Regions from separate parts of the uncultured Stenotrophomonas sp. genome, predicted to be linked through region 2. Evidence: predicted binding sites of a transcription regulator. Region 2 holds the regulator's gene; each other region holds the start of a gene.

Region 1 (11,580 bases), on a different contig from region 2:
CTATCCTTTGGCCATGCCCGATACGCGCTTTCTCCATCGCCTCGCCGATCTTCCCGCCGCCGACTGGGACGCCCTGCATGACGGGTGCAACCCGTTTGTCAGCCATGCCTTTCTGTCTGGCCTGGAGGAGCACGGCTGCCTGCGTGCCGAATGGGGCTGGCGGCCGCGCCATTTCACGGTGTGGGACGACGGCCAGCTGGTCGGGGCCATTCCCGGCTACCTGAAGGACAACTCGCACGGCGAATTCGTGTTCGACCATGCCTGGGCCAACGCCTATGCCCGGCATGGGCTGGACTACTTCCCAAAGTGGTTGGGCGCGGTGCCGTATTCGCCGGTGACGGGACCGCGACTGCTCGCCCGGGATGCCGCTACGGCAAAGACCCTGGTGGCGGCCCTGCGCGACGAAGTGGGCCGGATGGGCTGGTCGTCGGCCCACGTCAACTTCCATGCAGCAGATGACGACACCGCATTCGGCACGGACTGGCTGCTGCGCGAGGACATCCAGTTCCAGTGGCACAACCCGGGCGACTGGAGCGACTTCACCAGCTTCCTCGCCGCGATGGACCACAAACACCGCAAGAACATCCGCCAGGAACGCGCCAAGCTGGCGCGCAGCGGCGTCAGCTACCGCATCGTGCACGGCGATGAGGCGAGCGCCGCCGACCTGCAGGCGATGCATGGCTTCTACCTGCAGACCTTCAGCGAGTACGGCAATTCGCCGGCGCTGACCCTGCCCTTCCTGCAGCACCTGGCCGCCACGATGCCGCGCCAGCTGGTGATGTTCCTGGCCGTGCACGACGAGCAGCCCATAGCAGGGGCGCTGTGCCTGCGCGGCGCCGACACCCTGTATGGCCGCTACTGGGGTGGCGCCACCCTGCCCGGCTTGCATTTCGAGACCTGCTATTACCAAGGCATCGAGTACTGCCTGCGCGAAGGGCTGTCCCGGTTCGAACCCGGTGCCCAGGGCGAGCACAAGCTGGCCCGGGGCTTCCTGCCACAACCGGTACGCAGCCGCCATTGGATCGCCGAACCGGCGTTCGCCGAGGCGCTGGCCGGCTGGTGCGAGCAGGAACGGCAGGAGGTGCAGCGCTATGCGCGGGTGCTGGCCGACCACAGCCCGTTCAAGGACGGCACGGCCACATGACCCGCCACCTGCCCTGGCGGCTGGACGACCGCCCTGACGCGCCCTTCCCGCCGGCCGAAACCGCGTTGCGCGAGCCGGACGGGCTGCTGGCGCTGGGCGGCGACCTGTCGCCGGTGCGGCTGCTGAATGCCTACGCCGGCGGCATCTTCCCGTGGTTCTCGGAAGGCCAGCCGCTGCTGTGGTGGTCGCCGGACCCGCGCATGGTGTTCCGCACCGACGGGGTGCACCTGTCGTCCCGTTTCCGGCGCAGCCTGCGCGGCAGCAACTGGGTGCTGCGCGCGGACACCCGCTTCCGCGAGGTGATCGAGGCCTGCGCCGCCAGCCCTCGCCCGGGGCAGGACGGCACGTGGATCACCCGCGACATGATGGAGGCCTACGAGGCGCTGCATGCGCTCGGTTTTGCCCATTCAATCGAAGTGCTGGAGGGCGACCGGCTGGTGGGCGGCATCTATGGCGTGGCGATGGGCCGGATGTTTTTCGGGGAAAGCATGTTCAGCGCCAGCAGCGGCGGTTCCAAGGTGGCGCTGGCCGGGTTGGCACACACGTTGGGGGAATGGGGCTGGCCGTTGATCGATGCGCAGGTGGAGAACGACCATCTGCTGCGGATGGGCGCCGAGCATTGGCCGCGGGAGCAGTTCCTGGGGATGGTCCGCGAGCTGGTGCGGAGGGATGAGGCGCCGGGAGCCTGGACAGCACGGGTTGGGGAAGTGTCGGTGGCGGCGCTGGTGGGTCGGGCGTCGTGAGGTGGCGGGCGGCGCCTGGGCCGGCCAACGGCCGGCGCTACCGGGATTGCGTTCGGCGGCGGACAGCGCTGGGCCGCTGCGGTTAACATAAACTTTGCATGTGGGGGCGGTTGCGCGTAAAATGCCCGCTCTTAAGGCCAGCTCGGCCGTTTATAGAACTGCACAGGACTACATGTCGAAAGACGACTCCATCGAGTTCGAAGGCACCGTCAGCGAGACGCTGCCGAACACCACTTTCCGCGTACGACTGGAAAATGGGCATGAAATCATCGCCCACATCTCCGGCCGCATGCGCAAGAACTACATCCGCATCCTGACGGGCGACCGCGTGAAGGTCGAAATGACCCCGTACGACCTGACCAAGGGTCGCATCACCTACCGCATGAAGTAAGCGGCAAGGCGACTTCCCACGGGAAGACGCAATCGAGGGCCGGCCCTGCGCTGGCCTTTTTGCGTGGGTGCCATTCAGCCAAGCGGACCCTGCCGGCAGTCACTATGCCCCACGCCACCCTGACGTAAGTCAGCCTGCCTTGCTGCAGATTCGCCTAGCGCGGATTGAGCGCAGTGTAAGCACTGGTCCACTCCGGACCGTATGCGACTGGCCCCCGACATGAAGACCCTGATCCCGCTTTGCCTGCTCGCCGTGTACACCCTTGCCGGTAGCGCGGCGGCTCAAACCGCGCCCGGCGCAGGCGAATGCGTCGCCCTTTCCAGCGATCGTCAGATCGTGCGCAACAACGCTGGGCAGAGCGTACTGCTGCGCAGTGGCAGCGACCACTACGTGGTCCGCTTCACCCGCTCCTGCAGCAGCGCGGCAACTTCGCGAAAGCTGCGCTTCGACACCCCCTCCCAGGAGAACCAGCTGTGCGCAGGCACCAGCCGCCTGGTGACCGACAGTCAGTCCTGTTCGGTGGATAAAGTGAAGCCGATCAGCGCGGAAGAGTTCGCCTCACGCTCGCGGTAACACCGCGCAGAAAAAAACGCCCCTCCCGGGGCGTTTTTTCTGGGACCTGGATCACTCCACCGTGGCGGGCAACAACCGTTCCGGCTCGGCCTGGGTTTCGACGAAGAGCTCGTCGTCGCGGACATCGATGCTGACCCGGCCGCCGTTGACCAGCTTGCCGAACAGCAGTTCGTCGGCCAGCGGACGCTTGATCTTGTCCTGGATCACGCGCGCCATCGGGCGGGCACCCATCAGCGGGTCGAAGCCGTGGCGGGCCAGCCAGTCGCGCGCGGTCGGGGTGGCCGACAGGCTGACGTGCTTTTCCTGCAGCAGCATCTCCAGCTCGATCAGGAACTTGTCCACCACGCGCAGGATGTGCTCGAAGCCCAGCGGCTGGAACTGCACCACCGCATCGAGGCGGTTGCGGAATTCCGGCGTGAAGCTCTTGCGGATGATCTCCATCGCATCGGTGGCATGGTCCTGGCGGGTGAAGCCGATCGAACGCCGCGAGGCCTGGGCCGCGCCGGCATTGGTGGTCATCACCAGCACCACGTTCTTGAAGTTCGCTTCGCGCCCGTTGGTGTCGGTGAGCACGCCGCGGTCCATGACCTGCAGCAGGATGTTGAAGATGTCCGGGTGGGCTTTCTCCACCTCGTCCAGCAGCAGCACGCAGTGCGGGGTCTTGACGATCTTCTCGGTGAGCAGGCCACCCTGGTCGAAGCCGACATAGCCCGGAGGCGCACCGATCAGGCGGCTGATCGAATGCGGCTCCATGTACTCGCTCATGTCGAAGCGGACCAGCTCGATGCCCAGCTGCAGCGCCAGCTGCTTGGTCACCTCGGTCTTGCCCACGCCGGTGGGGCCGGCAAACAGGAAGTTGCCGATCGGCTTTTCCGGGTTGGCCAAGCCCGATCGGGCCAGCTTGATCGCCGAGGACAGGGTTTCGATGGCCGGATCCTGGCCGAAGATCACCATCTTCAGGTTGCGCTCCAGGTGCTGCAGCACATCCTTGTCGGTCGCACTGACCTGCTTGGCCGGGATACGCGCCATCTTCGCCACGATGGTTTCGATCTCCTCGATGTCGATCAGCTCCTTGCGCTCGCCGTCGGGCAGCAGCCGCTGGCGGGCACCGGCTTCGTCGATCACGTCGATGGCCTTGTCCGGCAGCAGGCGGTCGCCGATGTGCTTGACCGACAGGTCCACCGCCGCCTGCAGTGCGTCATCGGCGTAGGTCACGCCGTGGTGCGCTTCGTACTTCGGCTTCAGGCCCTGCAGGATCTCGTAGGTTTCGCCCACCGTGGGCTCGACGATGTCGATCTTCTGGAAGCGGCGTGCCAGCGCACGGTCCTTCTCGAAGATGCCGCGGTATTCCTGGAACGTGGTCGAGCCGATGCAGCGCAGCTCGCCCGACGCCAGCGCCGGCTTGATCAGGTTGGAGGCGTCCATGGTGCCGCCCGACGCCGAACCGGCACCGATGATGGTGTGGATCTCATCGATGAACAGCACTGCGTTGGGCATCTTCTTCAGTGCGGTCAGCACGCCCTTGAGGCGCTTCTCGAAGTCGCCGCGGTACTTGGTGCCGGCCACCAGCGCGCCCAGGTCGAGCGAGTAGATCACCGCGTCGGCCAGTACTTCGGGCACCGAGCCTTCGACGATGCGCTTGGCCAGGCCTTCGGCGATGGCAGTCTTGCCCACGCCGGCTTCGCCGACATACAGCGGGTTGTTCTTGCGGCGGCGGCACAGGACCTGGATGGTGCGCTCGATCTCGTCGCGGCGCCCGACCAGCGGATCAATCCGGCCGTTGCGCGCGGCTTCGTTGAGGTTGCTGGCGAATTCGGCCAGGGCGTCGCCCTTGCCCTCGCCATCCCCACCCTCGGCGCGCCCCTCGGCGTCCGACGACGGCGGCACTTCGCCCTCCTCGCCCAGCTTGGCGATGCCATGGGAGAGGTAATTGACGATGTCCAGCCGGGTCACGTCCTGCTGGTTGAGGTAATAGACCGCGTGCGAGTCCTTCTCGCCGAAGATCGCGACCAGCACGTTGGCGCCGGTGACCTCCTTCTTGCCCGAGGACTGAACGTGGTACACGGCGCGTTGCAGCACGCGCTGGAAGCCCAGGGTGGGCTGGGTGTCGCGTCCGTCATCCTCGGCCAGGCGGGACACCGAGGCCTCGATGGCCTGCTCCAGTTCCTGGCGCAGGCGTTCGGCGTCGGCCCCGCAGGCCTTGAGCACGGCTTGGGCGGACGGGTTGTCGAGCAGTGCCAGCAGCAGGTGTTCCACCGTCATGAACTCATGGCGGGCCTCACGGGCGCGCTTGTAGCACTGACCGATGGTGTGTTCGAGGTCTTTACTGAACATGTTCTACTCCGGCGGCAGTTGAGAACAATATGCGGCCTACCTGCTTAATTTCCATCACCCTAGCGGATCGGTGCGTTCAGATGGCGTTAGCACTTGCATGATCATGCCCGAGACGACGCCAGCATTGGCTGCCTGCCCGTGATGGCGACGTCATCGAGAGATTGCAAGCGCCCCGCCTACCCGGCAGTCCCCGGCGCTGTTTCAGACAGGGACGGGCATAGGGGCCGGGAGCGGCCATCGGGGACAGGATGCGTGGGCCGGCCAACGGCCGGCGCTACGAATCGTCGTGGGCCCATAGGGATCTGGATCAATCAACCGGGGCGCCGGCACGGGCGAATCAGCCGGCCTTTTCCATCGTGCACAGCAGCGGATGCTGGTTCATGCGCGAGAATTCATTGACCTGGGCCACCTTGGACTCGGCCACTTCACGGGTAAACACGCCGCAGACCCCGCGCCCACGGGTGTGCACGTTGAGCATCACCTGGGTGGCCTTTTCAAGGTCCATGGAGAAGAAGTGCTGCAGCACGGTCACGACGAAATCCATCGGGGTGTAGTCGTCGTTCAACAGCATGACCTGGTAGAACGGCGGCGGCGCGACCTCCGGCCGGGCCGGTTCCAGCGCTACGCCGTGGTCGTGGTGGGGTTCTTGGGAGGGCTCGCGAGGCATCCGCTCATTATAAACGCCGGACCGGCCGGATTGGACGTTGCCCCCCTGCCCCCGTCACAATCCGTGCATGAGCATCGACTTTCACAGGGATTTCATGAAAAGGATTGCCACCGCGCTCCTGTTGGCCGCCACCGTGTCCGGGGCCCAGGCCGCAGCACCCGACCCGGGCGTCGGCCGCGTGCTGGATACACTGAAGTACCCCTACGAGATCGACGAGGATGGCGACTACAAGCTGCTGTTCGACGTGGAAGGCGACCGCACTCAGCTGGTGTTCGTGCGCTCGACGGTGGAGGAATATGGCAAGCACAGGATCCGCGAGATCTGGTCGCCCGGCTACAACGCGCCGGGCAAGCAGTTCTCCGCCGCCATCGCCAACCGCCTGCTGGAAGACTCGCAGGACGCCAAGCTGGGCGCCTGGGTCAAGCAGGACCAGCTGGCCATGTTCGTGGTGAAAGTGGATGCCAACGCCAGCGCCGATGCGCTGGGTGACGCCATCGACGCGGCCATGAACACCGCCGATGCCATGGAACTTGAACTGACCGGAACGGACGAGTACTGACGTGAACGAAGTGCAGGACCTGCGCTGGGCGCCGCATGTCACCGTGGCCACCGTGGTGGCCAGGGACGGGCGCCTGTTGCTGGTGGAAGAAGCCATCGACGGCCGCGCCGTGCTCAACCAGCCGGCGGGCCACCTGGAGCCGGGCGAAAGTCTGGCCGCCGCCGCCGTGCGCGAAACCCTGGAGGAATCGGGCTGGACGGTGCGCCTGACCGCCTTCATCGGCACTTATCAATGGACCGCGCCGGACGGCACCCCGTTCCTGCGCTTCGCCTACGCTGCCGAGCCGGTGTCGCATGACCCGGACCGGCCGTTGGACACCGGCATCCTGCGTGCGCTGTGGTTGGACCCGGCCGAGCTGCAGGCCACCCCCTCGCGCCTGCGCAGCCCCTTGGTCTGGGAGGTCGTGGCCGACTTCCTGGCCGGCCATCGCCACCCGCTGAGCCTGGTCAGGGAGGTCGCATGAGCACCCCGCGCATCATGGTCGGCGTGTCCGGTGGCGTGGATTCGTCCGTCGCCGCCTGGCGGCTGGTCCAGCAGGGCGAGCCGGTGGCCGGACTGTTCATGCAGAACTGGGCCGATGACGGCAGCGGCGACTGCCGCGCCGAGGACGATCGCCGCGACGCCGTTGCGGTGTGTGGCCTGCTGGACATTCCATTCCATTTCCGCGACTTCTCCAGCGAGTACTGGGAGGGCGTGTTCGCGCATTTCCTGGCCGAGTACGCCGCCGGCCGCACCCCCAACCCTGACGTGCTGTGCAACCGCGAGGTGAAGTTCAAGCACTTCCTGGATGCCGCCCGCGAGCTGGGCGCCGAGCGCATCGCCACCGGCCATTACGCCCGCGTGGCCCGGCTGGGTGGGCAGTGGGCGCTGCTGCGCGGGGCCGACCGCAGCAAGGACCAGAGCTACTTCCTGCACCAGCTTGGCCAGGCCCAGCTGGCCGCTACCCTGTTCCCGATCGGCGACCTGCAGAAGAACGACCTGCGCCGGATCGCCCGCGACGCGCGCCTGCCCACCCATGCCAAGAAGGATTCCACCGGCATCTGCTTCATCGGCGAGCGTGACTTCCGCGAATTCCTGGGCCGCTACCTGCCCGCGCGCAGCGGCCCGATCCAGGACCCGGACGGCACGGTCATCGCCGAACACCCCGGCGTGTTCTATTTCACGCTGGGCCAGCGCGAGGGCCTGAACATCGGCGGCGTGCGCGGCCGCCCGGCGGCGCCGTGGTACGTGGTTGGCAAGGACGTGGCCAGCAACGTGCTGTACGTGGACCAGGACCGGGAAAGCCCGTGGCTGCAGTCGACCCGGCTGCACTCGGAAACCGCGCACTGGATCGCCGGCGCCCCGCCCGCCCGCAGTTTCGAGTGCACGGCGCAGACCCGCTACCGGCAGCCGGACGAACCGTGCACGGTGCGGGTCCGTGACGATGGCACCGTGGACGTGCGCTTCGCGCGGCCGCAGCGCGCCGTCACCCCCGGCCAATCCCTGGTGCTGTATGACGACGAGGTCTGCCTCGGTGGCGCGGTCATCGCCGCCACCGACGCCCCGCTGGAACAGCGCCTGCGCACCGCCCCTTCCCCCTTCGAGGTATCTGCTGCATGAGTTTTTCGATCGACGACCGCGTCCTTGCCCTGGCCGGCATTGCCCAGGCACTGCAGCAGGTGCGCCGCATCGCCGAAACCGGCCATTCCGAGGCCAGCGTGGTCCGTACCGCGATCGACAGCGTGTTCCGGATCGACGCGGACAGCCCGCAGGCCGTGTACGGCAGCGCGGCCAATGTGGCGCCTGGCCTGCGCCTGCTGCACAACTATTTTCGCAGCCAGGGCCAGGACGACATCCTGCCGCGGCTGGCGCTGGCGGTGCTGCAGCTGGAGCGTCGCTTCGTCCGTGAGCATGCGGTGGTCGACCAGGTCAGCGAGGGCATCGCCCGCGCCCGGCGCCAGGCGCTGGCGCTGAACGACAGTGCCCATCCCGACGTGCTGGCCAGCCTGGGCGGGCTGTATGCCGACACCATCAGCCATCTCAAGCCGCGGGTGATGGTGCAGGGCAACCCGCACTACCTGGGCCAGGCCGGGGTGGTGGCCGAGATCCGCGCGCTGCTGCTGGCGGCGGTGCGTTCGGCGGTGCTGTGGCGCCAGACCGGCGGCCAGTACTGGGATTTCCTGATCTCGCGCAAGGCGATGATCGAGGCGGTGGACCGTCAGCTGCGCTGACGGTGAGCTGTGACGACCAACGGTCGTCACCTACCGGAAAGGTGTGACGACCAACGGTCGTTACCTACCGGAAAGGTGTGACGACCAACGGTGATCACCTGCCGGCGCACAAAAAGTGCGCCGTGCCTAAAGCAATCGGGGGTACGGCCGATACATTCTCCGTGCACCTCCCCGAGAACGTTTATGTACTCACGCCTTTTCACTAGTCTGGCCGCCCCCCTGGTCCTGACCCTGCTGCTTCCTTTCGCGATCGGCTTCGACTGGCCGGCCGCCCTCACCTGGGCGCTGCTGACCACGATGACCCTGAGTTGGCTGGGCTTTGCCTGGTGGACCGCCCGCGCCCAGACCCAGCGTTCGCCGGAACACGCGCGCCTGATGCGTGAGCAGGACCAGCTGCTGACCGAGCTGCGTACCTTCGTCGGCAACGAAATCGACGGATCGCGGGGCGAGATCGAACGCGCCCGTGACCTGATCCGCCAGGCCGTGGCCGGCCTCGGCGGCAGCTTCGACGCGATGAACCGCAAGTCACGCCAGCAGAGCCAGGCGCTGGCCCGCATCGTCGACCGCGCCGGTGAAGACGGTGGCGCCGGCGTCGACGTGGCCCGCTTCGCCCAGCACGCCAGCAACCGCATGGAACAGCTGGTGGAAGCGCTGGAACAGGTCAGTGGCCAGAGCAGCACCACCGTGCAGCACATCGACCAGATGGCGCAGCACCTGGATGGGATCTTCTCGCTGCTCGAAGACGTCAAGTCGATCGCCGACCAGACCAACCTGCTTGCGCTGAACGCGGCCATCGAAGCGGCGCGTGCCGGTGAGGCCGGTCGCGGCTTCGCCGTGGTGGCCGACGAGGTGCGCAACCTGTCCGAGCGCTCCACCACCTTCAACGAGCAGATCCGCAAGCTGGCGCACAGCTCCAAGGACGCCATCGCCAAGGTCCGCGAAACGGTCTCGAACATGGCCTCGCGCGACATGGACCGCTCCCGCGAAGCGCGTCACGAAGCGGCGGCGATGCTGGACAACGTGGCCCAGATCAATGCGTCGCTGGGCGATGGCATGCGCGAGATTTCCGAGTGCGGCCGTGCCATCGACAGCAGCGTGGCCGAAGCGGTACGCGCCCTGCAGTTCGAGGACATCGCCACCCAGGCCCTGGGCGGCGTCCACACCCACCTGGACCGCCTGACCTCGATCAACCGCGAAGCGGTCGGCCTGCAGGAGCTGCTGCACCGCAATGGCGGCGTGTTCGACGCCGAAGTGGCCACGGCCCTGCAGCGCACCGGCAACCGCCTGCGCGACATGCGCAGCGAGTGGGAGCGCCCGCCGCACAAGCCGGTGAGCCAGCAGAGCATGGCCGCCGGCGCGGTGGAACTGTTCTGATCCCCGTACCACGCCGATAATGGCACCCACGATGGCCCCGGCATGTCCGGGGCCTTCGTGCGTGTAGTTCCCGGACCCTCCTGCTGAAGATCGCCGCATGTTGTTGAACGCCACCCCCAGCCAGGTCATCCCCGCCGGTAACGGTGCGTCGCCCGACGCGGCGGGCGACATCGCCCATCCTGCCCCGGTTCCCGTGGCGCCGAAGAGCGGCCGCGCGCTGCTGGCGGTGCTGGAACAGCAGGCGCAGCGGGAACTGGCTGGATTGATGGCCACGGCACCGGCGCCCGCGCCACTTGATCCCGCGTTGGCGGGATTGGCGTGGGACCTGGGGTTGAGCGGCGACATGGTTGATTGATACGGATCCCAATGGGCCCGTAACAATTCGTAGCCCCGGCCGTTGGCCGGACACCGCGCGCAGCGCGGTCCACGGGCACCGGTAGCGCCGGCCGTTGGCCGGCCCACGCGCCCTCAAGGCGCAACCGGAATCCGCACCGCGTCGCCCGGCACCGCGGCCATCGGCACCGCCTGCGCGCCGCCGTTCTTCAACCACTGCGCCAGATCACGCGGGGTCAGCGGCCGGGAATACAGGTAGCCCTGGATCTCATCGCAGCCCTGGCGACGCAGCATCGCCTCTTCCTGCTCGGTCTCCACGCCTTCGGCGACCACTTTCATGCCCAGCGCGTGGCCCAGGTGCACGATCGCCTGGGTGACTTCAGCGGTGCCGGTGTCGTGCAGCATGCCCTGCACGAAGCTGCGGTCGATCTTCAGGCGCCCCACCGGGAACCGGTTGAGGTAATGCAGGTTGGAGAAGCCGGTGCCGAAATCGTCCACCGCCAGCGGCACGCCATGCCGTTCCAGCACGTCGAAACAGTGGCGCAGCACGTCGGTGTCGCGGATCAGCGCCGATTCGGTCAGTTCCAGCTCAAGGCGCTGCGGCGCCCAGCCATGGGCGTGGCAGATGTCGATGACGCGCTCGGCGAACCCGCGGTCGCGCAGCTGTACGGCGGACACGTTCACCGCGATGCGGTCGAACACCAGCCCGGCGCGGTCCCAGGCAGCCGCCTGGCGGCAGGCCTCGGCCAGCACCCAGTCGCCGATGCGGACGATTTCGCCGCACTTTTCGGCAATGGGAATGAACTCGGCCGGGCTGCAGTAGCCGATCCCAGGGCGGTGCCAGCGCAGCAGCGCTTCGATCGCCGGGGGCTGATCATGGGCGGCGTGCAGCAGCGGCTGGTAGGCCAGGCTGAACTCCTCGCGCTCGATCGCCCCGAGCAGGCCATGCTCGATCTCCAGCTTGCGCTGGATCCGCAGCAGGGCGTCCTGGCTGTAGTACTGGTAAGTATTGCGTCCGGCTTCCTTGGCCGCATGCATCGCGGCATCGGCCGCGCGCAGCAGCGTGTCGAAGTCGGCGCGTTCGTCGTCGAGCATCGCGATGCCCACGCTCGCCCCCACCTTCAAGGTGGTGTCGCCGCGTTGCAGCGGCTCGGCCAGCGAGGCGATCAGCTTGCGCGCCACGTGCCCGGCATCTTCCGGGTCGGCCAGGTCGCGCAGCACCACGATGAACTCGTCGCCGTTGAAGCGGCCG
Region 2 (7,776 bases):
GTGGGGGTGTCGAACCCGGTGGGCGCCTGGGCCGCCGCGAACTCGGCACGGATGGCGTCGGCAACGCCGACGCCGTCTTCGTCGTCAGCGCGGGCGGCCACGACCGGCGCGTCCGGCACCGCGTCGCCCAGCAGTTCCACCAGGTAGTCGTCGAGTACGCCGGTGCTGCTCATGCGGCGCGCTCCATCTGCTGCGCGTCGTCGGCGCGGATCCAGTCCAGGGCGCGGCGGTAGGCCAGCAGGCCGCGGCCGGGATAGTCGTCGGAGGTGAGCGGCACGGTCAGGCTGGCGGCGTTGCAGATGCGGGTGTCGACCGGGATCGCGTCTTCCCAGACCCGCTGGCCGTGGCGGTCCTGCATCAGCTTCAGGGTTTCGTTGCCGGCGCGGGTACGGCGGTCGAACAGGGTCGGCAGGATCGACATCGGCAGCGGACGGCGGCGCGAACGCTCGACCATCTCACCGGTGCGGACCATGCCGTCCAGCCCGTGCAGGGCCAGCGGTTCGGCCTGGGTGGGGATGATCAGGCGGTCGGCCGCGGCCAGTGCGTTGATCATCAGCAGGCCAAGGGTCGGCGCGCAGTCGAGCAGGATGTAGTCGTGCTGGCCCTGGTGGCGGGCCATGGCGTTCTGCAGGGCCAGGCCCAGCCCGGGCTGGTTGGCGCTGCGGCGCTCCAGGGTAGCCAGCGCGGCCTGCGCGCAGATGTAGTCCAGGCCCGGCACGTCGCTGTGGTGGGCGAGTGCGCCCAGTTCCGCCGGCGGGGTGCCGAACAGTTCCAGCACGCCGGCCGGCGGCGGGTCCAGCGGTACGTTGAACGCGCGGGTCAGCGACGAATGCGGATCCAGGTCGATCAGCAGCACGCGGTGGCCCAGCGTGGCCAGGCCGCGGCCCAGCGCGAGGGTCGTGGTGGTCTTGCCCACGCCGCCTTTCTGGTTGGCGATTGCCCAGATACGCATCGGTTCACTCCTTCATTGCGGGGGGAACGGCGGCGCCAACGCGGCTGCCGGCCGGCACCGGTGGCAGCTGCACCGGGGCGAGGGGGGAAACAGGGGAGGGGGTGGCCGGTGTCGAGGCCGGCGCGGCACTGGTTTCGGCGGTGAGCTGCGGACCCAGCGGGTCCACGCCCTGCGCGGTATCGGCCAGTATGATCACCATGACCCGGCGGTTGCGGTTGCGACCCTGCGCGCTGGCGTTGTCTTCGCGCGGACGGAACTGACCGTAGCCGACCATCGCCAGCCGTGCCGGCTGCACGCCCTGGTCGGCAAACAGGTGCACCACGCTGGCCGCGCGCGCCGCCGACAGTTCCCAGTTCGACGGGAACAGCGCGGTGGCGATCGGCACGTCGTCAGTGTGGCCTTCCACGCGCACCCCATTGGGGGCGTCGTGCAGCACCTGGGCCAGCGACGACAGGGTGTCGCGCGCATGCACGTCGAGGGTGGCCGAGCCGGTGGTGAACAGGATGTCGCTGTTGATCTCCACTTCGATCCACAGCTCGGTGCGGCGCACGGTGATCATGCCGCGGTCGATCAGCGGCGCCAGCGTCGCGGTGAGGCGGTCGGCGATGCCGTTGAGCTGGCGTTCGGCGCGCTGCAGCTGTTCCTGGTTGTGCACCGAGACCGGCATACGCATCTGCGAGGCCATCGCCGGTAGCAGGGTGGGGTCGTTGCTTGGCGACGGTGCGGAAGGGCCGACCCGGTTGCCGGCCTTGATCACCGAGGGGCTGTCCCAGCCGCCGCCCTGCACCTGCTGGTTGCCGACCTGGACCGGGTTGATGGTGCGCGGCGCGCCACCGAACGCGGTGGTGAGCGCGTCGGCCATCACCCTGTACTTGCCTTCGTTGAGCGACGAGATGGCGTACATCACCACGAAGAAGGCAAGCAGCAGGGTCATGAGGTCGGCGTAGGGAATCGCCCAGGCCTCATGGTTGGCATGCTCTTCGTGGGCCTTGCGCCGGGCCATGTCAGTGCAGGAACCCGGACAGGTTGGTTTCGATGTTGCGGGGGTTTTCGCCCTGCGCGATCGAGATCAGGCCTTCGATGATCATTTCGCGGTCGCGGCTGTTGTGGTGGATCACGCTCTTGAGCTTGGCCGACACCGGCAGGAACAGCAGGTTGGCCGAGGCGATGCCGTAAATCGTGGCGGTGAACGCGGCGGCGATGCCGTGGCCGAGCTTGCTCGGGTCGGCGAGGTTCTTCATCACCGCGATCAGACCCAGTACGGCGCCGATGATGCCCAGCGTGGGCGCATAGATGCCCATGCCTTCGAACACCTTGGACGCGGCCAGGTCCCGGCTTTCCTGGCTGCTGAGTTCGATTTCCATCATGTGGCGGATGGTTTCCGGTTCCACGCCGTCGACCAGCAGCTGCAGGCCCTTGCGCAGGAACGGGTCGTCCTGGGCGTCGACCTGCGCTTCCAGGCCGAGCAGGCCCTGGCGGCGGGCGATGTTGCTCCATTCCACGATCTGGCGGATCAGCTCGGCGCGGTCGCTGCTCGGCGGGCGTACCACCCAGCTGACGATCTTGAAGGCGTGCTTGAACACCGCCGGGGAGGTGTGCAGCAGGATCGCGGCAATGGTGCCGACGATGACGATCACGAAAGCGGCAGGGGACCACAGCGACGCCAGCCCGGCACCCTTGAGGATGCTGCCGCCGACCAGCGAGGCCAGGGCGAGGAAAAGTCCAATGAGGCTGAGTCTGTCCATTGTTCCGTTATCGGCGCGCGTGGGGGGGTCTTGAGGTGGGGGGGGTCGGCGGTTCAGCCACGCAGGGCGTGGCTCTACTCAACGCAGGCCGTCCACGTCGAGGATCAGCGACATGCGCCCGTCGCCGATCAGGGTGGCGCCGGCGTAGCCGCGCAGCCCGCGCAGGGCCTTGGGCAGCGGCTTGATCACCACTTCCTCGCGGCCGCGTACCTGGTCCACGACCAGGCCGAAACGCGCTTCGCCGGCCTGCAGCACCACGATGGTGAGCAGCGAGGAGGCGGCCGGTTCCACGTCCAGCCAATGGCGCAGGTCGACCAGCGGCAGGGTGTGCGAGCGGCGGTCCAGCACGGCGCGGCCGTCGAACCAGCCCAGCGAGGTGTTCGGTGCATGCAGCACCTCCATCACGCGGGCCAGCGGCAGCGCGTAGATGTCCTCGCCGGCCTGGACCAGCAGGGTCGGCAGGATCGCCAGGGTCAGCGGCACCCGGATCAGGAAACGGCTGCCCCGGCCCAGTTCGGACTGGATCTGGATCTGCCCGCTCAGCTCGCGGATGCGCGACTGCACCACGTCCATGCCGACGCCGCGGCCGGAAATGTCGGTGACTTCCTGCTTGGTCGAGAAACCGGGCAGGAACACCAGGTGCAGGCACTCCTCGCTGCTCAGCCGGGCGGCGGCTTCGGTGTCGATCAGGCCCTTCTCGCGGGCCTTGGCGCGCAGCCGCTCGGGGTCGATGCCGGCGCCGTCGTCCTGCACTTCGATGCTGACGTAGTCGCCTTCCTGCTGCGCCGACAGGCGCACGTTGCCGCTGCGGGTCTTGCCCTGCGCTTCGCGCAGGTCGGGCATTTCGATGCCGTGGTCGATCGCATTGCGCACCAGGTGCACCAGCGGGTCGGCCAGTGCTTCGACCAGGTTGCGGTCCAGCTCGGTTTCCGCGCCGACCAGTTCCAGCTCCACTTCCTTCTTCAGGTTGCGGGCCACGTCGCGGGCCACTTTGGGGAAGCGCGAGAACACCTTGCCGACCGGCTGCATGCGGGTGCGCATCACCGCCGACTGCAGGCGCGCGGTGGCGATGTCCAGGGTCGACACGGCACGGTCGAGTTCTTCGTCGTGCAGGCGTGCACGCAGGGTCTTGAGCCGGTTGCGCGAGAGCACCAGTTCGCCGATCAGGTTGACGATGGCGTCCAGGCGCTTGGTGTCCACGCGCACGGTGTGTTCGGCTTCGGCCACCGGCTTGTTGGCGGCCGGCTTGGCTGCAGCCGGTGCCGGAGCAGGGCGAGGTGCCGGCGCGGGCGCGGCTGCCTGCAGCGCGCCGGGGGCGGCGCCTCCATGCAGCTGGTCGAGCAGTGCTTCGAATTCGTCTTCGCCGATCAGCCCGTCGTCGGCCTTTTTCGTGGGCGTCACGGCGGTGGGTGCGGCGCCGCCGTGCAGGGTGTCGAGCAGCGCTTCGAACTCGTCGTCGGTGATCAGGTCGGGGTTGGCCGGGGTGGCGGCCGCCACCGCTGCGGGCACGGCCGGGCCGTTGACGTCGAACTGCGCGATAAGCGCCGGCGGCGCATAGCCCGGCTCGGTGCCGGCGGCCACCGAATCCAGCATCGACTGCAGGTAGTCCAGCGACTGCTGCGCGGCATCGAAGTGATGCGCCTGCAGCACGGCCTGGCCGGAACGGGCCATGCCCAGGGTTTCCTCGGCGGCGTGGCACAGTTCCACCATCGCCTGGATGCCGAGGAAGCCGGCACCGCCCTTGAGGGTGTGGAAGCCGCGGAACACCGCGTTGAGCTGGTCGCTGTCCTGGGGCGACTGCTCCAGCGACACCAGCTGTTCGCCGAGGCGATCCAGGATCTCCTGGGCCTCGAGGATGAAGTCTGCAGCAATGTCGTCCGGAACAGCACTCATGATTTCAAAGCCCCAAATCGGAAAGCAGGTCGTCGGCGTCCACCTGCGACACCTGGTGGCGGTCCAGGCCGGTCACGGCCGGGCCGGCCAGTCCGTTGTCGCGCTGGCGTGCGGCGGCCTCGTCCGGCGGCGGCAGGCCAAGCGCACCGAAGCCTTCGTGCACGCGGCGCACGATCCCCACCACGCGGCGGATGATCTGCCCGGTGAGATCCTGGTAGCTCTGGGTGAGCGCGATCTCGGTGAGGTTGTGGCGGATGCGGTCCAGCTGCTGGTCCTGGTCCGGGCTGAGCCCGTCGGCACGCAGCTGCTCGGTGAGCGCACGGCATTCCTCGGCCAGGTCCAGGGTGCGGTGGGTGGCCTGTTCGGTCATCGCCACCACGTGGTCCAGGCGCGCGCAGGCATCATCCAGCTCGCCGGCTTCGCTAGGCAGGGTAGGCAGTTCGCCCAGCGCCTGGCCCAGTTCGCGCGCAAGCCGGTTGAGGCCGGCCATCATCGGCTGGGTGCGCAGTGCGGCCAGCGCGTCGATTTCCCGGCGCCAGCCGGCTTCGTCGCCGCTTTCCAGCGCGGCCAGGGCATCCTGCAGGCGCTGCACCAGCGCTGATTTGTCGCGAAGGGTTTCCATCAGGCGCTGGCCGCCAGGCGCTCGAAGATCTTGCCGAGCTTCTCTTCCAGGGTCTGCGCGGTGAACGGCTTGATGATGTAGCCGTTCACGCCGGACTGGGCGGCTTCGATGATCTGCTCGCGCTTGGCTTCGGCGGTGACCATCAGCACCGGCAGGGTCTTGAGCTTGGCGTCGGCGCGGATCGCCTTGAGCAGGTCGATGCCGGTCATCACCGGCATGTTCCAGTCGGTGACCACGAAATCGAACGGCTGGCTCTGCAGCAGGGCCAGTGCGGCATGCCCGTCCTCGGCTTCGGCCGTATTGGTGAAGCCCAGATCGCCCAGCAGGTTCTTGACGATACGACGCATGGTCGAGAAGTCGTCGACGATCAGGATACGCATGTTCTTGTTCAAAGCACTTTCCTCGGTATCAGTTGTTCTCGAGGCCGGCGTCGGCCGCCTCGAAGATCTTGAGTCGGCCACGCAGGCGCAGCACTGCCTGGCCATGGATCTGGCAGACCCGGGACTCGCTGACCCCGAGCACCGCGCCGATCTCCTTCAGGTTCAGTTCCTGCTCGTAGTACAGCGACAGCACCAGCTGTTCGCGCTCGGGCAGCAGGCCGATCGCATGGCCCAGTTCGCGGCCGAACTCGCCGCGCTCCAGCACCTGCTGCGGGGTCGGGCCGCCCTGGGCCACGGTGTCCAGCTCGCCCTGGTCTTCGATCCGCGATTCCAGGCTCAGCACCTGGCCACGTGCGGCGTCTTCCATCAGGCGCAGGTAGTCGGGCAGCGGCATGTCCATCGCTGCAGCGACCTCGGTGGCGCTGGCGGCGCGGCCGGTGCTCTGCTCCAGGCGGCGGATGGTGGAGGCGGCATCGCGGGCGCGGCGGTGCACCGACCTTGGCACCCAGTCGCCACGGCGGATCTCGTCGATCATCGAACCGCGGATGCGGATCGAGGCGTAGGTTTCGAACGAGGCACCCTGGTCGGCGTCGTAGCTGCGCGAGGCCTCGATCAGGCCCATCATGCCGGCCTGGATCAGGTCGTCCACTTCAACGCTGGCCGGCAGGCGCGCAGCCAGGTGGTGGGCAATGCGCCGGACCAGGTCCGAGTGCTGGGCAATGCACTCGTTGGCGGCGGCGCGTTGCACCTCCTTGTATTGTGCGGCGCCTTTCATGCGGCCACCCCGCGTTGCTTGAGGATGCGCTCCAGGAAGAACTCGACCCCGCCGCGCGGCTCGGTCGGGGCCTGCCAGCGTGCGGTGCGGCGGGCAATCTCGGCGATCGCCTGCGCGGCCGGGCTGGACGGATAGGCCTTCACCACCGGCTGCTGGCGCTGCACCGACAGGCGCAGCCAGTCGTCCTGCGGCACGCAGCCCAAGTAGTTCAGCGACACGTCGGCCAGGAACTTCTCGCACACCCGGCTGAGCTTTTCGTACAGCACGCGGCCTTCGTTGGGATCGCGCACCATGTTGGCCACGACCTGGATGCGGTCCACGCCGCGCTCGCGCGAGAGCACCTTGATCAGCGCGTAGGCGTCGGTGATCGAAGCCGGTTCGTCGCAGACCACCACCACGGTGTCCTGCGCGGCCTGGCAGAAGGTCAGCACGCCGTCGGTGATGCCGGCGGCGGTGTCCACCACCATGAAGTCCAGCTCGCGTTCCAGTTCGGAGAACACGTTGACCAGGCCCACGTGTTCGGCCGGCTGCAGCTCGGCCATGTGCCGGCGGCCCGACGCGGCCGGGACCACCAGCACGCCGTTGGGGCCTTCCAGGATCACCTCGTCCAGGGTGCAGCGCCCGGCGACCAGGTCGGCCAGGGTCAGCTTGGGCTGCAGGCCCAGGATCACGTCGATGTTGGCCAGGCCGAGGTCGGCGTCCAGCAGCAGCGTGCGCTTGCCCATGCCGGCCAGCGCCACGGCCAGGTTGGCCGACACGTTGGTCTTGCCCACGCCGCCCTTGCCGCCGGTCACGGCGATGGTGCGCACAGGGCCGAGCGGCTGGCTGCGGGTGGCCGACAACGGGAAGGTCCTGGTCAGGTTTTCATACTCACGCGACGGCATGGTTCAACTCCGGGTTGCAGGGCATATCGGCCGCGCGGCGCAAATCTTCAAGGCGAAGTACAAGATTGGCCGCACTGGCCCGGTGCAGGTCTTCGGGAACGTCCTGGCCGTCGGTGACCCAGGTGATCGGCAGGCGGTGGTCGACCGCCACCGACAGCGCGGTGCCGAAGCGGCCGGTCTCGTCGAGCTTGCTCAGCACCACGCCCTGCGGGTTGGCGGCGCTGAAGCGGCGGACCACTTCGTCCATGTCGCTGAAGCTGGTGTTGGCCGGCAGCACCAGCAGGGTGCGGACCTGCCCGGCGGCGCGCAGCCACTGCAGCTGGGCGGCCAGGGCGCGGTCGCGCGGGCCCAGGCCGGCGGTGTCGATCAGGACCAGCTTGTAGTCCTTCAGGCGTTCCAGCAGCTGCGCCAGGTCGCTGCCGCTGTTGGCTTCGTGCACCGCGATGCCGAGCTGGCGGCCGAAGCCGTAGAGCTGTTCGCGGGCGCCGATGCGGGCGGTGTCGGTGGTGACCAGGGCGACGTCGC
Region 3 (11,580 bases), on a different contig from region 2:
GGGAAGCGCGCATCCAGCCCATGCAGGTTGTTGCGGTGGATGCCGCGCAGTTCCAGCCAGCCGGCGGGCGTGCGCGGGCTGCGCGTGGCACGGTCATGGCTGCCGAACAGGTAGGGCGCCGTGGCCGAGGCCGTGATTGCGCGCAATCCCTGCGGCGGGCCGCTGTACAGCACCTGCCCGCCGTGCTGGCCGGCACCCGGACCGACATCCACCAGCCAGTCGGCCCGGCGCAGCATGCCCAGGTCGTGTTCCACCACGAACAGCGTGTTGCCGCCGGCCTTCAGCTGGTCCAGCGCCTGGTACAGCGCTTCGCCGTCGGCCGGGTGCAGCCCGGCGGTGGGTTCGTCCAGCACATAGACCACGCCGAACAGGCTTGAGCGGATCTGCGTGGCCAGGCGCAGCCGCTGCAGCTCCCCCGGTGACAGCGTGGGGGTGGCGCGGTCCATCGACAGGTATCCCAGGCCCAGCGCCTCCAGCGTACCGATGCGCTCCACCAGGTCATGGGCGATGCGTTGGGCAGCAATGCGCTTCTCCTCGGACAGGTCCGGGGTACGGCGCACGTCGCTGCTGCCGCCGTGCAGCAGCCCGCCCTTGGCCACGCGCTGCTGCTCGGCCCTGCGGCCCGCGGCACGGCTGCGTGCGGCGCCGCGGGCGGGCGCATCGAAGCGACCCTCCGCGGCCGGTCGCAGCACGTCGGCCATGGCCGCCAACGACAGCTGCGAGAGCGCGCCGATGTCCATGCCCGCGAAGGTGACCGACAACGACGCACGTTTGAGTCGCTTGCCATCGCAGACCGGGCACACCGTGCCGACCATGTAGCGCGCCACGCGCTTCTTCATCATCGCGCTCTGGGTGGTGGCAAAGGTATGCAGCACGTAGCGGCGCGCACCGCTGAAGGTGCCCATGTAAGCGGGCTCCTCCTTGCGGCGCACCGCAGCGCGGGTTTCGGCGGGGGTGAATCCGGGGTAGACCGGAACCACCGGCTGCTCTTCGGTGAACAGGATCCAGTCGCGCTGCTTCTTCGGCAGGTCGCGCCAGGGAATGTCGACGTCATAGCCCAGCGTCACCAGGATGTCGCGCTGGTTCTGCCCATGCCAGGCCGGCGGCCACGCGGCAATGGCGCGTTCGCGGATGCTCAGCGAGGGATCGGGCACCATCGACTGCTCGGTGACTTCATACACATGGCCGAGGCCGTGGCAGTTCGGGCAGGCCCCCTGCGGGGTGTTCGGCGAGAAATCCTCGGCGTACAGCATCGGCTGCCTGGCCGGGTAGGTGCCGGCGCGCGAGTACAGCATGCGCAGCAGGCTGGACAGCGTGGTCACGCTGCCCACGCTGGAACGCACGCTGGCGGTGCCGCGCTGCTGCTGCAGGGCCACCGCCGGCGGCAGGCCTTCGATGGCATCCACGTCCGGCACGCCGACCTGGTCGATCAGGCGGCGCGCATACGGCGACAGGGATTCCAGGTAGCGGCGCTGCGCTTCGGCGTACAAGGTGCCGAAGGCAAGCGACGATTTCCCTGAACCGGAAATGCCGCAGAACACCACCAGCGCGTCGCGCGGGATGTCCACGTCGACGTTCCTGAGGTTGTGCTCGCGGGCGCCGCGAACACGGACGAAAGCGCCTGGCTGGACGATGCGGGTGGGCTTTTTCATGCGCACGAGGATAGCGCCGGGCGCGTGCAGGAAATGCGCACCCGCCGGCCGGCCCCGGCGCTACGCGATCCTGGCCGGGCGACGCCCGCTGCTGCGCGACAGCTCGAAGGCCGCCACCGCTGCCGACAACAGCCCGGCCTGGCGCTGCATCGCCTGCGCCGACGCCGAGGCCTCCTCCACCATGGCCGCATTCTGCTGGGTGCTGCCGTCCATCTGCAGCAGGGTCCTGCCGACCTGTTCGATGCCCACGCTCTGCTGCTGCGACGCTGCGGAGATGCTGGCGGTGATCTGCGTCACCTGCTCCACGCTGCCCACGATGCGGGCCATGGTGGCACCGGCCTGGTCCACCTGGTGGGTGCCGGCGCTGACGCGTTCCACCGATGCTTCGATCAGGCCCTTGATCTGGCGTGCGGCGTCGGCGCTGCGCTGGGCCAGCAGGCGCACTTCGCCCGCCACCACGGCGAAGCTGCGGCCCTGTTCGCCGGCGCGGGCAGCTTCCACTGCTGCATTGAGGGCCAGGATGCTGGTCTGGAACGCGATGCCGTCGATCACGCCGGTGATGTCGGCGATGCGCCGCGACGACGCGGCAATCTCGTGCATCGTGGATATCACCTGCGCGACCGACGCGCCCCCTTGGGCGGCGATGCCCGCCGCATCCACGGCCAGGCGGTTGGCCTGCTGCGCGGAGTCGGCATTCTGGCGCACCGTAGCCGTCAGCTCTTCCATGGACGAAGCGGTTTCTTCCAGGTGCGCGGCCTGCTGCTCGGTGCGCTCGGCGAGGTCGCGACTTCCGGCCACGATTTCGCCGGCGGCGCCGTTGATCGCCACCGATGCATGCTGGATGCGGGCCACGATGTCGGTCAGCTGCTGGACACTGGCGTTGGCGTCGTCGCGAAGCTGGGCGAACACGCCCTGGAAGTCGCCCTGCATGCGCACGCGCAGGTCGCCGCGCGCCAATGCGGACAACAGCCCCTGCAGCTCGACCAGGTTGCCCTCGAAGGTGTCCAGCAGGCGGTTGATGCTCATCGCCAGGGTGCGCACGAAGCCGTGCTTGTCGTGCACCGCGATGCGGGCGCCCAGCTCGCCTTGCGCGGCCGCGTCAACCAGCGCCGCCACTTCGGTTTCCACCGTGGTTTCCAACGCGCGACTGCGCCATTCCACGGCCACGCCCAGCAGCTGGCCGTCATCCAGGATCGGGTTGAAGGCAAGCTGGTAGCGAACGCCGTCGTGTTCAATCTCGCGCGTACTGGCACGGCCGCTGGACAGCTGCGCGGCGGTCTCGGCGAAGACCGGGTGCAGCTCCTGCGCCGGTCGCCCGCGCCATGCTTCCACCGCAGTGCCCAGGGTGGTGCACAAGGCCTGGTTGAGGAAGCCGATGCTGGCGTCGGGCTCGAGCACCATCAATCCGGTCTGGGCGCTGTCCAGCGCCTGGCGTGCCCGGGTGTTGTCGCGTGCGGCTGCGCGTTCGGACTCGATCCGCGCGCGCAGCCGGTCCTGCATGTGCACCAGCCGTTGCGCCAGCTGGCCGAATTCGTCGTGCGGGTTGTACACCGGAAGCAGGGTCTCGAGACGGTCGTCGGCGATGTCCTCCGCGAACCGCAGGGTGTCGGCGAGCGGTCGGTTCAGTGCCCGCAGGGTCAGCAACAGCGTCGCGATCAGCAGCGCGGCGACCATCAGCAGGGTGACCACGAAAACCAGGGTCATGCCGCGCGCCTGGCGCTGCAGCTGGGCGCGCGCGGCGTCCAGTGCGGCTGCCTGCGCGTGGTCCAGCTGCGCCAGCGCGGGCGCGATCTGCTCGGCGGTATCGGCCAGCGACTGCGCCTCCACGTCCAGCCCGACACGTGCGGCGGTGTAGGCCAGCAGCGCCCCCTGGTAGTCGTCCATCGCGGCACGCAGCGCGTCCTGGGTGGCGCCGGACAGGCCGGCCGCCGACAGGGCGAGCTCGAATGGCAGTTTGGCTTCACTGGCACGATCGGTATGCGCCGAATCGCCGCTCAGCAGAAGCAGCGCCTCCTGGCGTCGGATCGCCTGCCATTGCGCCTCCAGCGCAGGCCGCGCAGTGTCGGCCAGGGCTGCATCCATGCGGGTGGCGGCCGCCTCCAGCTGCGCGCGCAGCCCGGTCTCGCCGCGGCCCATCTCGTCCACCCGCGCGTTCAGCGCGGTTATCCCTTCGGCAAAACCACCGATGCGTTCGGACAGGGACTGCAGTGCCACGCTGCTGCCAGCCGAGGTTGCTGCGCGCTGCAGCGCCTGCAGCGACCCCTGCAGCCCCGCACGCGCCTGCTCCAGGGCCTGGCGGTCGGCATCATCGAAACGGGTGGCATAGCTGGTCTGCAGTCGCCGTGCCTCGGCAACCCGGGTACCCAGCGCTGCCACCAGACTCGTCGCCTGCTGGTGGCGTGCGAAGGTGTCTGCGGCATGCTCGCTGTTGTAACGCGTCCACGCATATACCGCTGCGACCGCCAGCAGGCCGATCGCACAGGCGACCAGGCTGGCCTTCAATTTCTGCGCTACGCTCAACCGCTGCAGCGCCGACTTGCCGCGCGCGAGCGCGCGCCAGGTGGGGAGGGACCCGCCTCGGCGGGGGACGGACGACATGGCGCGCTCCAGAGGGAATGACGCACCTGTATCGGCCGCACTGGGCGGGACTTTAGACTGGAGTTAATTTGCCCTGCCCTGCGTCCCCCGCTGGGCCTGTTGTAGCCTGCGCAGACGACCGGACGATGACGAAACCGACGCTTTCAACGCGGGGCGCGGCGGGTCGCCGGCGCTAGTACGCCTGGGCCAGCGGACTGGGCAGGTTCACCTGGGCCGGGCCGAGGCGCACATGCGCGGCCAGCCAGTCGGCGAAGCGGGTGGAACCCAGCAGCGCGCCCGGCTCCGGCGTCAGCGTGGTGTCCTTGAGCAGCGCACCGTAATAGCGGGCATCCGGATCGGCCACGACCGGGCGATCGTCCTGGTTGAAATACATCACCCACTCCACCAGCTCGAACAGGCGGTGGCATTCAGGGCCGGCGATTTCCACCATGCGCCGGCCCGGTGCCGCGGTGGCCACCTGCGCGACCAGGGACGCCAGGTCGTCGGCGGCCACCGGCTGCACCTTGGCCGGCGACAGGTGCAGCGCCTGGCGCACGACCTGCGGCGCCACCAGCTGGGCCATGAACTCATGGCACTGGGTCGCACGGACCAGCGTGGAGCGAAGCCCCGACTGCCGGATCAAGCCTTCCTGCACCGCCTTGGCGCGGAAGTAGGGGCTTTCCTGCAGGTAAGGCGTGCCCACGATGGACAGCGCCACCAGGTGCTGCACCCCTTCGCGTTCGCAGGCAGCCAGCAGCCGGGTGGTGGCGCGCTGGAAGAAGTCGCCCACCACGGGGTCATCGAAGCGGGGCGCATTGGAAGCGTCCACCACCACGTGGGCGCCCGCCAGCACCGCTGCCAGGCCCTGCCCGGTCAGCACGTCCACGCCGCTGCGCCGCGACGCAGCGATCGCGTCGTGGCCCTGCGCTGCGAGCACATCCACTACCCGGCTGCCGATCAGCCCGTGCCCGCCAATGACGACGATCTTCATATGCCTGTTCCTTGGGGTTACAGCACGATGGGACTGGCCGGTTCCTGCTGCTCGGGAACATCGCGTTCGTCCAGCAGCTGGCGCAGGTCGCGTTCGATGGTGCCGCACAGCTGCGAGATCGGGATGTCGTTGGCGCCGCCCTCGAACGGATTGGCGCTGCTCTCGCCGACCTGGTCCAGCGCGGCGTACATCCACGACACCAGGACACTGAGCGGAATGGCCAACCACAGCATGTGCCCGGCCATGGCGCCGCCCACGGTGTCGTTCATCGGTGCCAGCAGGTCGATCATGCCCAGCGGCAGCAGCAGGCACAGGATGCGCACGAAGATCACGTTGATCACCGCGTACTGGCGCGGATAGGGATAGTTCTTGAGTCGTTCGCTGCGTGCCTGCTGCTCGTGCAGGTCGCGCAGTGCGCGCTGCAGTTCGGCGAAACTGGCCGGCGGAAGCAGCCCGTCGTCCAGCAGCGCGCGCAGTGCCTCGCCCTGCAGCGACAGCACTTCGGTGGCTTTGCTGGACACCCCCAGGATGCGCGAGCGCTCTTCGGGGCTGACGTACTTGATCAGCTCGACATCCAGCGTGCGCACTTTCTCCGGCACCTGGTAATGCTTCCGGTACTCCACGTTCGGCAGCTGCTGCTGCGTTTCCCAGGGCCGGCTCTCGCGCATCTGGTAGCGCAACGCGGTCAGCCAGCCCAGGTGCCGGTACACCAGCCGACGGGTCTGCCCGGGATGGCCGACATGGTCGCGGCACATCGTGCCCCACGCCCGACTGGCCGCAGTGATCGATGCCCAGACCTGCTGCGCCTCCCACAAGCGGTTGTAGGTCTGGGTGTTCTTGAACCCCGCGATCAGCGCCACGCTGGTGCCGAGCATGAAAATCACGTTCCACGGCACCGCCAGCCAGTGCAGGCCGCCCAGCTGGTACAGCGCCACCAGGGTCACGTCGAGCAGGATCAGCGCGTACAGCGGACGGCGCGTCCACAACAGGAATTCGGTGAAGGAGTAGGAGCGTCCGGCGTGCATGATGGGTTTCTCCAGCCAGGGGGTGCGCCCTTCATGGCGCTTCGGTGGGCACTACGCTCACCACGTGGGTGATGCCGTTGCGGAACATCTTTGCGTAGGGGCATACGCGCTCTGTATTGCGTACCAGCTCGGCGGCGACGCCGCTTTCCAGGCCCGGCAGGTAGGCCTCCACTTCCGCCGACAGCAGGTACAGCCCGTCGATCGGATCGCGCGAGAACGTCACCGAGACCTCGATGCAGGCATCCACCAGGGCCAGCCCGGCGCGACTGGCCAGCAGGTTCATCGCGCCGTGGAAACAGGCCGCGTAACCGGCCGCCAGCAGCTGCTCGGGGTTGCTGCCGCCACCGGGCCCGCCCAGCGACGGTGGCAGGCGAAGATCCAGCTGCAGCGCGCCATCGTCGGACGTCACCACCCCCGACGCACGCCCGTGCCCGGTCTCGCCGCCCCTCACCCGCACCCGCCCGGTGTAGAGCGGACGCACCTCATCGCCCCGGTACTTGTCGAGAACGGCCGGCGATGGCGGCTTCAGGTCGGACATGGCAGCTCCACGCGATACGGAAGGTCAGTGCGCCTGGACGAGCCCGGACTGCTGCAGCCAGGCGTCGAAGCCCTGCCGACCCAGCCACGCGCCGCCTGCCGGCACCAGCGTGTCGGGCTGGAGCTGCGCACCGAAATACGGCGCCTGTGCATCGCCGACCACGCGGCGCGGGTCGTGGGTGCGGTCCAGGAAGCGCTGCGCCAGTTCGTCCATCGGTGCGCGCTCGGGGCCGGCGATTTCCACCACGCCGTTCACCGCGGGCTGCTGCGCCACGCGCGCCACTGCCTCGGCGACGTCGTCGGCGGAAATCGGCTGCACCAGCGCCGTGGGCAGCCGCAGCGCGTTGCCGGCGGACTGGATGATGCCCGGCAGGAACTCGAAGAACTGGGTGGAGTGGATGATGGTGTAGGCGATGCCCGCCTCGCGGATCAGTGCCTCCTGCGCGATCTTGCCGCGGAAGTAGCCGCTGGCGGCGAGCTTGTCGGTACCCACCACCGACAGCGCCACGTGGTGCTGCACGCCGGCCTTGGCTTCGGCGGCGAGGATGTTGCGGCCCGCGGTCTGGAAGAACGCCAGCACGGCCGTGTCCTCGAATGACGGCGAGTTGGCCAGGTCGATCACCACCTCGGTGCCGGCCATGGCCGCGTCCAGGCCCTCGCCGCTGATGATGTCGATGCCGGTGGACGGCGCGGCGATGACGATCTCATGCCCTGCCGCGCGCAGGCGGTCGACCACTTTGCTGCCGATGCGGCCGGTGCCGCCGATGACCAGGAACTTCATGGAAGTGCTCCACTGCTGGAAAGGGACGCCCGGCCATGGCCAGGGCATGGAAGGATGCTAGGCAGGCCGCGCCCACCGCAGTAGGTCCGCGCATGGACGCGCCCTGTTGCCTGCGGGGAACCAATCGCAGTTCATCGCCATGCCCCGGCGTCGATGTCGCGTGCCGGGGCAGCACCCTGCTGTACCGATTCCCAGTGGGTCACCACGTCCAGGTCCAGCGCGCGCACCTCCGCAGTGATGAAGTCGATGAAGGCCCGGATGCGCTTGGGCAGCTGGCGGCGGCTCAGATAGCACAGGTAGTGGCCACGATCATCGGCGGCGTAACGGTCCAGGCAGCTCACCGCCAGGCCCGCGTCCAGCGCGGCACGTACCTGGTAGTTCGGCAGCTGCGCCACGCCCTGGCCCTGCAGCACCGCCTGCAACGCGAGGTCGGCATCGTTGAACACCAGCGCCGACGCCGGTTCCACGCGCAACGGCTGGCCGTCAACGCGGAACTCCCACGGCTGCAGGCGACCGTTGGACTGCCGCTGGCTGATGCAGGTATGCGCGGCCAGCTCGGCCACGCTGCCGGGAATGCCGTGCTGCTGCACGTAGGCCGGTGCCGCACAGACCAGCAGCTGCATCGGGATCAGGTGCTTGGCGATCACCTCGCTGTCTTCCAGCACGCCATCGCGGAAGGCGACATCGATGCGGTCGGCGGCCAGGTCCAGCGCGCGCTCTTCCAGTTGCAGCTCCAGGGTGACCTCGGGAAACAGCGCACGGAACTGCGAAAGCAGCGGTGCGATTACCTTGCGGCCAAATCCCGGGTTCGCGCTGACCCGCAGGTGCCCACGGGGCGGCCCGTCGCGCAGGTCGCGCATCTCCTCCAGCGCCTGCAGGATCCGGTCCACGCCGGGGCGGCAGCCGTCATGGAACAGTTCGCCTTCGCGGGTCAGCGAAGTCGACCGCGTGGTGCGCAGGAACAGGCGCACGCCAAGCTGGCCCTCCAGTTTCTGCACGCTGCGACTCACCGCCGAGCGGCCGATGCCCAGACGGTCGGCCGCGCGCGAGAAGCTGCCTTCATGGGCGACTGCGATGAAGGCCATCACCCCGGCGTAGCTGGCTGAAAAGCCGGTGGTCAGGGGGTCGGCACCTTCGTCTACGGTGCCTGGTTCGGTCAGGGACATGCGGGTGGCACTCCAGGAGGGCGCGCAGCGTCGCGCGGGCAGGCGTGGGCGGCATCGGCATCGGGGGCATTCGCAGTGCTCATGCCAGTCAGACGGACCAGCGCGATGTGCTGTGACAGCCCCGCCCGGCTGGATTGGTGCATTGCGCTCAACACCGTGCGTCCACTGCCCCGGCTACCGGCACGGTCGCTGCGGGCCTAGCCTGCAGCCTCGAATCCGTTCCCCTCTCCCCAGGAGTACTCCCATGACCGAGCGTCTCGACTACCAGAAGCAGGCCCCCGCGCTGTTCAAGAAGCTGCTGGACTACAGCATGGCCGCGCACGCCACCACGATCGAAGAAACGATCCAGGACCTGATCGCGATCCGTGCTTCGCAGCTCAATGGCTGCGGCTTCTGCGTGGACATGCACATCAAGCAGGCCACGATCCACGGCGAACGCCCGCTTCGGCTGCACCACGTTGCGGTGTGGCGCGAGTCCACCCTGTTCAGTCCGCGCGAGCGGGCGGCGCTGGCGTGGACCGAAGTACTTACCCAGCTGCCGGCGCAGGGGGTTTCCGATGAGCTGTACGAGCGCGTGCGCGGCCAGCTTTCCGAACAGGAAGTACTCGACCTGACCCACGCGGTGATGGGCATCAATGCCTGGAACCGCATCAACATCGCCTTCCGCAGCGAGCCGGGCTCGCGCGACAAGGCCTGGGGCCTGGACAAGGCCGGCCTCGACTGAAGGAGACGCCCATGCGCACCCTGATCTGCTCCCTGCTGCTGGCTGCGACCAGCGCTGCCGCCCTGGCCGCACCCTCCCCTCCCGCCGCCCCCGAGCCGGTGGTGACTGCAGTGATGACCACGCCCCTGCCCGAGTATCCGGGCAAGGAAGCCCTGATCCTGACCGTGGAGTACCCGCCCGGCGGGGCCGACCCGGTGCACCGGCACGACGCGCATGGGTTCGTGTACGTGCTGCAGGGCCACATCGTGATGGGCGTGGCCGGCGGCCGCGAGGTCACCCTGGGTCCCGGCGAGGCCTTCCATGAGGGCCCCGCCGACCTCCACACCGTCGGTCGTAACGCCAGCAGCACCGAACCGGCGCGGTTCGTGGTGTTCCTGATCAAGGACGCCGACAAGCCTGCCGTGCTGCCCCCGCATTGAGTTGGGCGTCGGACGCCGCAGGCACGGTGCTTCTTTCCCGGCACTGTTCCTGCGGCGTTCGCTCGTGTTGAATGCCGCGATGGAAACACTCCCCGACCTGTTCACCTCCTTGCGCCCGCGCGTGCTGGGCGTGGCCTACCGCATGCTGGGTTCGATGGCCGAAGCCGAAGACGTGGCGCAGGAAGTCTGGCTGCGCTGGCACGGCACCGACCGCAGTGCGATCGCCAATGCCGAGGCCTGGCTGGTGGCCACCACCACCCGCATCGCCATCGACGAACTGCGCATGGCGCGTCGCAGCCGCGAGCACTACGTGGGCATCTGGCTGCCCGAGCCGGTACCGACCGAGGATGCGGACACGCCCGAACGCCTGCATGAAGCCGCCAGCGACCTGTCGGTCGCGTTCCTGGCGGTGCTGGAACGGCTGGCGCCGGAAGCCCGCGCCGCGTTCCTGCTGCACGATGTGTTCGACCGCGATTACCCCGAAATCGCCCGCATCCTCGACAAGAGCGAGGCCGCCTGCCGCCAGATCGTGCACCGCGCACGCAGCCGTCTGCGCGAAGAGCGCCCGCTGCAGGTCGTGCCGCATCGGACCCACCAGCAGCTGCTGCAGGCCTTCGCCGACGCACTGGACAAGGCCGACCTGAAGTCGATGGTGGCGCTGATGGACAGTTCGGCGCAGCTGATCGGCGACGGTGGCGGCATCGTCAGCAGTTTCCCCAAGCCGATGCTCGGCGGTGCCCGCATCGCCCAGCTGCTGTTCGCGCCCACGCTGCGCCGCCGCGCCGAGCTGCGCATGGTGCCGGCGTTCTTCAACGGCCGCATGGGGCTGCTGCGTTACTTCGGCGACCACCTCGAATCGGCGATGTCCTTCGACACCGATGGCGAGCGCATCACCCAGATCCTGGTCCAGCGCAATCCCCACAAACTGGTGCGGATCGTGGCCCGGCAGCCGTTGTCGCTGCGCTGAGCGACAGCGCCGCCCGGCTTGATGCCACGATGACGGCCCTCGGTGCAAGGTGCAGGTAGTCCCACGGAACCACCCATGCCCGTATCCGCCTCCCCGCACATATCGCTGCCGCCTTCGCGTTGGCGTACCGTGCCGCGTGCGTTCTACCGTCGCCACCCTGCCGAGGTGGCACCGGAACTGCTGAACAAGCTGTTGGTGCGCGACGACGGGCGCGCCGGCCGGATCGTGGAAGTGGAAGCCTATGCCGGCGACCAGGACCCGGCCGCGCACTCGTTTCGTGGCATGACCGCACGCACCGCCAGCATGTTTGGCGAGTGTGGGCACCTGTATGTGTACTTCACCTACGGCATGCACTGGGGCAGCAATGCCGTGTGCGGCGAGGTCGGCCAGGGCTGGGGCGTACTGTTGAGGGCGCTGGAACCCGTGCATGGCATGGCGCTCATCCGCGAAGCGCGCCCGGCCATCCAGCGCGATCGCGAGCTGGCCAGCGGGCCGGGGCGACTCTCGCAGGCGATGGGCATCACCAAAGCGCTGGATGGCGCCGACCTGGTGAAGAATGATCGCGGCATCCGCATCGTGTCCGACGGCATGCCGCCACCCGACGATCCGGTGGCCGGGCCCCGCATCGGCATCAGCCGCGCCGTGGAATTTCCGTGGCGCTGGCACGTGCGTGGGCATACGCATGTGTCCGGCCGGCGGTCGAAGGCGTAACGACCAACGGTCGTTACCTACCGGGGTAGC

What was found. The regulator FliA, encoded in region 2, starts transcription of late flagellar genes. The targets are predictions, from matches to a motif close to TAAAGTTTNNCNNNCNNNGGCCGATAA.
Region 1: RWO33_RS08120 (methyl-accepting chemotaxis protein) is a predicted target of FliA. The motif match lies at 8,749-8,775, and genes of this name have one in related genera.
Region 3: RWO33_RS10245 (methyl-accepting chemotaxis protein) is a predicted target of FliA. The motif match lies at 4,279-4,305, and genes of this name have one in related genera.

The regions. Positions count from the first base shown of each region.
Region 1 covers NZ_CAUQPH010000030.1:25,271-36,850, forward strand. The annotation lists gene RWO33_RS08070 (GNAT family N-acetyltransferase) at 14-1,144, shown strand; gene aat (leucyl/phenylalanyl-tRNA--protein transferase) at 1,141-1,887, shown strand; gene infA (translation initiation factor IF-1) at 2,060-2,278, shown strand; gene RWO33_RS08085 (hypothetical protein) at 2,498-2,851, shown strand; gene clpA (ATP-dependent Clp protease ATP-binding subunit ClpA) at 2,903-5,185, opposite strand; gene clpS (ATP-dependent Clp protease adapter ClpS) at 5,523-5,852, opposite strand; gene RWO33_RS08100 (hypothetical protein) at 5,947-6,411, shown strand; gene RWO33_RS08105 (NUDIX hydrolase) at 6,413-6,874, shown strand; gene mnmA (tRNA 2-thiouridine(34) synthase MnmA) at 6,871-8,010, shown strand; gene hflD (high frequency lysogenization protein HflD) at 8,007-8,621, shown strand; gene RWO33_RS08120 (methyl-accepting chemotaxis protein) at 8,805-9,995, shown strand; gene RWO33_RS08125 (hypothetical protein) at 10,093-10,350, shown strand; partial or broken gene RWO33_RS08130 (EAL domain-containing protein) at 10,464-11,580, opposite strand, start outside.
Region 2 covers NZ_CAUQPH010000146.1:287-8,062, forward strand. The annotation lists partial or broken gene RWO33_RS17370 (hypothetical protein) at 1-173, opposite strand, end outside; gene RWO33_RS17375 (ParA family protein) at 170-952, opposite strand; gene motD (flagellar motor protein MotD) at 957-1,955, opposite strand; gene RWO33_RS17385 (flagellar motor protein) at 1,957-2,697, opposite strand; gene RWO33_RS17390 (chemotaxis protein CheA) at 2,776-4,590, opposite strand; gene RWO33_RS17395 (protein phosphatase CheZ) at 4,595-5,212, opposite strand; gene cheY (chemotaxis response regulator CheY) at 5,212-5,604, opposite strand; gene RWO33_RS17405 (RNA polymerase sigma factor FliA) at 5,621-6,367, opposite strand; gene RWO33_RS17410 (MinD/ParA family protein) at 6,364-7,251, opposite strand; partial or broken gene RWO33_RS17415 (AAA family ATPase) at 7,238-7,776, opposite strand, start outside.
Region 3 covers NZ_CAUQPH010000044.1:13,686-25,265, reverse strand. The annotation lists gene RWO33_RS10250 (excinuclease ABC subunit UvrA) at 1-1,652, opposite strand, end outside; gene RWO33_RS10245 (methyl-accepting chemotaxis protein) at 1,713-4,250, opposite strand; gene RWO33_RS10240 (NAD(P)H-binding protein) at 4,423-5,220, opposite strand; gene RWO33_RS10235 (bestrophin family ion channel) at 5,238-6,245, opposite strand; gene RWO33_RS10230 (Ohr family peroxiredoxin) at 6,277-6,783, opposite strand; gene RWO33_RS10225 (SDR family oxidoreductase) at 6,808-7,563, opposite strand; gene RWO33_RS10220 (LysR substrate-binding domain-containing protein) at 7,695-8,729, opposite strand; gene RWO33_RS10215 (carboxymuconolactone decarboxylase family protein) at 8,974-9,453, shown strand; gene RWO33_RS10210 (cupin domain-containing protein) at 9,465-9,872, shown strand; gene RWO33_RS10205 (RNA polymerase sigma-70 factor) at 9,952-10,839, shown strand; gene RWO33_RS10200 (DNA-3-methyladenine glycosylase) at 10,915-11,550, shown strand.